DNA from 3 places in the Phytobacter palmae genome. Region 3 is predicted to be linked to each of the others. Evidence: predicted binding sites of a transcription regulator. Region 3 holds the regulator's gene; each other region holds the start of a gene.

Region 1 (2,276 bases), on a different contig from region 3:
CGTCAAATCCTCCAGTGGCTTGCTGTTGATGGTCAGCTTGCCGCCGTAGAAATCGGTCTTTTGCTGCGATGCGCCAATACTGGTAACACGGCCGCCAGAGAGGGTGGGGAAGGGGTAGAACGTCAGGCTTTCATCGCGGTAGTAAATCTGAGCGAGCAGGTCCTGCCCCCAGAAATCAGTGTTGGAATATTGCAGATTGATCAGGTGGCGCTCGGTGCCCGGAATGCGGTCGGAGTCGAGATTATTTTTGTTGTAGGCATTGCCGGAACCGGTCACTGCCGAGAAATTCTCGCCCAGGAACAGACCGTGCTTGCCGTCGGACTGGCTCTTGTAATACTGGGTGGTGAGCTGCAACTGCTGATGATCGTCGATATTCAGCGTGCCGGTGCCCATGACATCCAGACGGTCTGAGTACTGCAGACCGGTCTGGGTGTTATCGATATTGACCTCGTTGCCTTTGCCGTCATACCAGCCGCCAAATCGCTGATACGCCACCGAAAGGCGACCGGAGGCATTGTCGTTGCCGCCGCTGACCGCCGCCGCGATATTCTCGTCATTATCGTTATGGCTGTTAAAGCCCGTCTTCATGCCAGTCTGAAATTCGACTTCTGTTTCCGGCTGGCCTTTTTTGGTCACGATATTGATCAAACCACCGGTACTGCCGCCACCATAGAGAGAGGTGGCGCCGGAGATAACTTCAATGCGGGCGATATTAAATGGATCGATCGAATCAAGCTGGCGGCTGTCGCTGCGTGAGGAGTTTAAACGTACGCCATCGACCATGACCATCATTGAACGGCCACGCATGTTCATGCCGTAATTGGTGCGCCCCTGGCTGCTGACATCCATACCGGGAATCAATTGCGCCAGTACCTCTTTGAACTCTCTCCCGCCCTGAACCTGCTGTTCAATTTCAGCTTGTTCAATGACCCAGGTGGTCTGCGCCATGTCAGTAATGCTGTGATTCGCACGGCTGGCGGCCACCACCAGTGTCTCTTCTTTTTGACCTTCAGCTGCGGCATGAGCGTTTAATATCATCAGTAAACAAGAACTTAATGTCCAAAAATTACGAGGTTTCATTATTGTGATAATCCTGATTAATCAAAGGTACGGCGGCATTGATTCTCCTGTGCCGCAAACGCATCACCTTAGCGGTGATAGTGATTATCAAGATGATATGAATTATCGTTACCATGTAAACAGTTTATGTTAAAAAATATTTCCACAATGGCATGATTTTTATATGGTTTATTGATGAGGGAATGGGATGTTTGGTGAGTCTATAGAGTTAAAATAGGGGAGCAGTAGCCCGGATTAGACGTAGCCGCATCCGGGAAAGCGGGGCTGAATGCTCCCCCTCATACCGATTTTCCGGCCGGGGGAGAGGGGGATAAGGAGCCAATCACCTGCGTTCCTCTCTGGTGAAAGGAGCGGTAATGGAAAATGTTGCTGGTTCTATTGAGGCTAGTGAGTTAAATCCTTTTTGGTAACCAAAAAACTGTTTACTTCACTGATTGAACATTCAGTACTGGAAGCATCGCTTTGAGTAATAACTTCGTACTGACCGCCTGATTTATCATGAAAGACAAAGTGATAAATTTGGGTGTAAAGATCCTTACCCTTCTTCTCTGATGCCAACTGTTTTATTTCTGTTTTTGATTCGTCCAGGTTAGCGAGGTCAACTATGCCAGCATTCTTCATCCATGCTTCCGCCATGTTCATTGGCCATGAATGGCAGTCCGGAGATGATGCCAGTACTGAGAGCGGCATAATAGCCAGCAGCCCGATGATGTATTTTTTCATTTTATAACCTCAAGTGACTTATCTCCGCTACTCCATATTTTCTGGCGAATAAACAGCGGTAAGATGATACAGCCATTAGACGCTGTGCCAGGGTGCTTTACACTATCCCCGTGGATCAGGAATCCTGAACGTCCATACATGGTATTTTCCGGGCTGGGGTGCAGTCGGAGTGAATATGCTCCGGTATGTGGATGGTGAAACGGGTGGCCTGTTATTGAATATTTTCCCCGCGGAAGAGGACCTGTGTCAGGCGTTCCTTCCATCTGGGCATTATTTTTCCCAGCCCCTTTTCCTGCGTATCCTTTTGCTACATAGCTGCCATTGTGGCTTAAGTTTCCTGTACTCTGCTCATACACCCACGTCATACATAATCCCTCATCGCGTAAGTAATAGGGCTTTGCTCTTGCTATAACCCGTTCAGTTTTATGCGCGGAATGTAGCTGTGGTTCAACCACAACTGAAACTGTTTCAGC
Region 2 (2,276 bases), on a different contig from region 3:
TCCAGTTTAATTTCCGGTTCGGCTTCCGGTCGCGTCGGGTTGATGACCGACAGAATAATAAAGGTGCTGAACATATTAAGGATTAACGCCGCCACCACATATTTGGCATCCAGCATCGTCATATAGGCGCCGACGATCGACAGTGATACCGTCGACATAGCTGTTGCAGCCATGGTGAACAGGCGACGTGAGGAGAGGTCGGCCAGAATCCCTTTATACGCAATGAAGTTTTCCGACTGACCAAGGATCAGCGAGCTGACCGCGTTAAATGACTCCAGCTTGCCCATACCGTTGAGTTTTGACAGCAGCGTACCGATAAGGCGAATAAAAACCGGCAGAATACGCCAGTGCTGCAAAATACCGATCAGTGCGGAAATAAAGATGATAGGGCACAGGACGCCGAGGAAAATAAACGCCAGCCCTTTTTCACTCATTCCGCCAAAGACAAATCCGGAACCTTCACCCGCGAATTTAAGCAGTGTTTCGAAAAAGCCTGAGACATATTTAATGAGCGTCAGTCCGCTTTGTGCATGCAAAAAGAACCATGCCAGCGCCAGTTCAATAATCACCAGTTGTAGAATAAAACGCACGCGAACTTTGCGGCGGTCAAAGCTGGTGAGCCATGCCAGTGCCAGAATAACGGCCAGCGCCAGCAGAAAATGTAGGAAGTTGATCATGTCGGAAATTGTGCAGGTAAATGGGGCGCTCATTTAGCCACAGCCCGTATACTCAGTAAACAAAAAGTTAATGATTTGTAAGCTATCTTTTTGCCATATACCTTCGGATTCTGCATAACTACCGTTTCAGGCATCCTTCGCCGCCCCGCCAGTTACATCCTTTCATTATTCATATCATTTTTCGCTTGAGTTTCCTTTTGCCGTAATGATAATCACTATCAAAGAAATTTACTTTTCTTTTCAGCAATTGACCATTGATGACAGCAGAGGCGTCCGCATGTTTGTTCCATTTCTCATTATGTTACGTGAAGGTCTCGAAGCGGCACTGATCGTAAGTTTGATTGCCAGTTATCTCAAGCGCACCCAGCGCGGACGCTGGATTGGCGTAATGTGGATAGGCGTATTCCTTGCCGCGGCGCTATGTCTGGCGCTTGGCATCATCATTAACGAAACCACCGGTGAGTTCCCCCAGAAAGAGCAGGAACTGTTTGAAGGTATTGTCGCGGTGATTGCCGTGGTGATCCTGACGTGGATGGTCTTCTGGATGCGCAAAGTCTCCCGCAACGTCAAAGTGCAACTGGAGCAGGCGGTGGATAATGCTCTCGCAAGCCGTAATAACCATGGCTGGGCGCTGATTATGATGGTCTTCTTCGCTGTGGCGCGCGAAGGGCTGGAATCGGTCTTCTTTCTGCTGGCGGCATTTCAGCAAGATGTGGGGATCTGGCCGCCGGTGGGCGCAATTCTCGGGCTGGTAACGGCAGTGGTGCTGGGCTTTCTGCTCTACTGGGGCGGCATTCGTCTGAATCTTGGCGCGTTCTTCAAATGGACCAGCCTGTTTATTTTGCTGGTTGCTGCGGGTCTGGCGGCAGGGGCCATTCGCGCCTTTCACGAGGCCGGACTGTGGAACCACTTCCAGGATGTGGCGTTCGATCTGAGTAACGTGCTGACCACGCACTCCCTGACGGGCACGCTGCTCGAAGGTATTTTTGGATATCAGGAAACACCGAGCGTTAGCGAAGTTGGCGTCTGGATCCTCTACTTAATTCCTGCGCTGGTGCTGTACGTGATGCCAACGCGTTCAGGTTCGCAGCCTTCCAGAGCTGCACAGTGATAGCGGTATCGGGTGAGTTTTAGTTACAACATACTTTAAGAAGGGAAGGGGTCATGGCAATTCATTTTCGTCGTAGTGCGTTACAGGCAGGGATCGCAACGCTGCTTTCTTGCGCGTTTGCTGCCCATGCAGCGGATGTTCCTCAGGTAAAGGTGACCGTCACGGATAAGCAGTGTGAGCCGATGAATCTGACGGTAAATGCGGGGAAAACGCAGTTTCTCATCGTCAACCAGAGTCAGAAGGCGCTGGAGTGGGAAATCCTTAAAGGAGTGTTGGTGGTTGAAGAGCGCGAAAACATTGCGCCGGGCTTTAGCCAGAAGCTGACCGCTAACCTGCAACCGGGTGAATATGACATGACCTGCGGCCTGCTTACCAACCCGAAAGGCAAACTGATAGTGAAAGGCCAGGCGACGGCGGATGCAGCAAAAAGCGATGCGCTGCTGAGTCTTGGCACCGCTATTACTGAATACAAAGCCTACGTGACGGCC
Region 3 (2,276 bases):
GGCTATTTCAATTCACGTATGACGCCACTGTATGGCTCTTCTAATGGTCGTCTGGATATCTGGTGGGACAACCGTTCTGACTTCAACGCCCATAACGAGAAATCCGTCTTTGTCGGTGCCATGTATGACCTGAAAGGCTGGAATATGCCTGGTTGGGCGGTTGGTGCATCGTATGTGTATGGCTGGGATGCCAAACCGTCCAATGTCTCCTCTGGCGATAAATACTACGATGCGGGCAACACCATTAAAGAGTCAGCGTACAGTCTCGACCTGCTTTACACCGTGCAGGAAGGGATGGCAAAAGGCACGTTGTTCAAGCTGCACTTCACCCAATATGATAACCATTCCAGTATCCCGAGCTGGGGTGGCGGGTATAACAACATCTTCCAGGACGAACGTGACGTGAAGTTTATCGTCATTGCGCCGCTGAATATTTTCTAATGACAGGGAGTGCCATGATGATGAAACCAATATTACTTGCCCTGCTGACGCTGGGGCTTGCCGCCTGTGTGCAACAGCCTCAGGCGCCGAGGGAAGATGTACGATTAAAAGAGGCTTACAGCGCCTGTATTAATACGGCGGAAGGATCACCGGAGAAAACCGCGGCGTGCAGAAGCGTACTGGATGTTCTGCGCAAAGAGAAAGCGCACCAGCAATTTGCGGAGGAAGAGAGTGTGCGCACGCTGGATTATCAGCGGTGCCTTGAAGCGACGCATACCGGAAACGGGCAGGCGGTGAAGACTCGCTGTGACCAGATCTGGCAGGAGATTCATAGCCATAACACGATGAATTAACCGTGTGAAAAAGCCCGCTTCGGCGGGCCTTTTGATGTTATGAACGCAGAAATAAAAAAGCCAACCCGAAGGTTGGCTATATAACGAAGTCGATTATTATTTCTCAACCGCTTCGTGCGCGTTTTCGTCAGTACGGCAGTCGCCTTCGGCGCAGTGGCCATACAGATACAGACTGTGGTTAGTCAGACGAATACCATGCCTTGACGCAATCTCACGCTGACGCGCTTCGATAGAGTCATCACTAAACTCGATCACTTTGCCGCAATCCAGGCAAATCAGGTGGTCGTGGTGATGCTGCTGGGTCAGTTCAAAGACGGACTTACCGCCTTCAAAATTATGGCGGGTCACGATCCCGGCATCGTCGAACTGGTTAAGTACACGGTACACCGTCGCCAGTCCAATCTCTTCGCCCATGTCGATCAGGCGCTTATATAAATCTTCCGCACTGACATGATGGTTCTCCGGCTCCTGAAGCACTTCCAGGATTTTTAACCGAGGAAGCGTGACTTTCAGGCCGGCCTTCTTTAATGCGGTATTGTTGTCAGTCATGCGGAATCTGTCCTGTTGCTAAACGATTCACTTCCCGTTGGGAAGCTACAAGGAATGCACCTGGGATAATGCGTCTCATTATAGAACTGCCATGCCTGAATGAAAACTGCAAGTCCTCAAGTAAAGTAAGCTTATAAAACGTGGTAGCGTCTACAAAGTCCTTTGTGATACCCGTTTTAATCAGGGGCCATTGTACAGCGCTGGAGAAAAAAGTTAAAAAATTGTAGCAATTATTTCCATCGCTTTTATCTATTAATCAGGCGCAACCAGCAGGTTGCGCCAAACATCATCAGGCATTGATGATGTCATTCAGATGAAGTTCTTCGGAAATCTGTTTCACCCATTTATCAACACGGCCAGCGGTCAGTTCAGGCTGACGGTCTTCGTCAATGGCAAGGCCAACGAAGTGGTCATCGTCTGCCAGACCTTTGGACGCTTCAAAATGGTAACCCTCGGTAGGCCAGTGGCCTACGATAGTTGCGCCGCGCGGTTCAATGATGTCACGGATAGTGCCCAATGCATCACAGAAATACTCTGCATAGTCTTCCTGATCGCCACAACCAAAAAGGGCAACCAGTTTGCCGTTAAAATCGATATCTTCCAGCGTCGGGAAAAAGTCATCCCAGTCACACTGTGCTTCACCATAATACCAGGTCGGGATGCCAAGCAGCAGGATGTCGTAACCTTCCAGATCCTCTTTGCTGCTTTTAGCAATGTCATGCACATCGGCAACATCTTTACCAAGTTGAGCCTGGATCATCTTTGCGATGTTTTCGGTATTACCGGTATCGCTGCCGAAAAAAATGCCTGTGATTGCCATGAGTAAAATAACCTCTTGAAACTTAATGATATGGTGGTGGCGATTGGCCCACGGATAAGGGCAATCATAGCAGATCAGAGAAGCACGCGGAAACTGCAATCACGCAAGACTGC

What was found. The regulator Fur, encoded in region 3, represses iron uptake genes when iron is present. The targets are predictions, from matches to a motif close to ATAATAATGAGAACNACTATCAA.
Region 1: AAIG39_RS18945 (TonB-dependent siderophore receptor) is a predicted target of Fur. The motif match lies at 1,173-1,195, and genes of this name have one in related genera.
Region 2: efeU (iron uptake transporter permease EfeU) is a predicted target of Fur. The motif match lies at 877-899, and genes of this name have one in related genera.

The regions. Positions count from the first base shown of each region.
Region 1 covers NZ_JBCIVJ010000017.1:222-2,497, reverse strand. The annotation lists gene AAIG39_RS18945 (TonB-dependent siderophore receptor) at 1-1,080, opposite strand, end outside; gene AAIG39_RS18940 (hypothetical protein) at 1,465-1,803, opposite strand; gene AAIG39_RS18935 (tlde1 domain-containing protein) at 1,800-2,168, opposite strand.
Region 2 covers NZ_JBCIVJ010000006.1:171,205-173,480, reverse strand. The annotation lists gene AAIG39_RS09985 (NupC/NupG family nucleoside CNT transporter) at 1-677, opposite strand, end outside; gene efeU (iron uptake transporter permease EfeU) at 955-1,788, shown strand; gene efeO (iron uptake system protein EfeO) at 1,842-2,276, shown strand, end outside.
Region 3 covers NZ_JBCIVJ010000001.1:54,529-56,804, reverse strand. The annotation lists gene chiP (chitoporin ChiP) at 1-441, shown strand, start outside; gene chiQ (ChiQ/YbfN family lipoprotein) at 459-794, shown strand; gene fur (ferric iron uptake transcriptional regulator) at 891-1,343, opposite strand; gene fldA (flavodoxin FldA) at 1,633-2,163, opposite strand.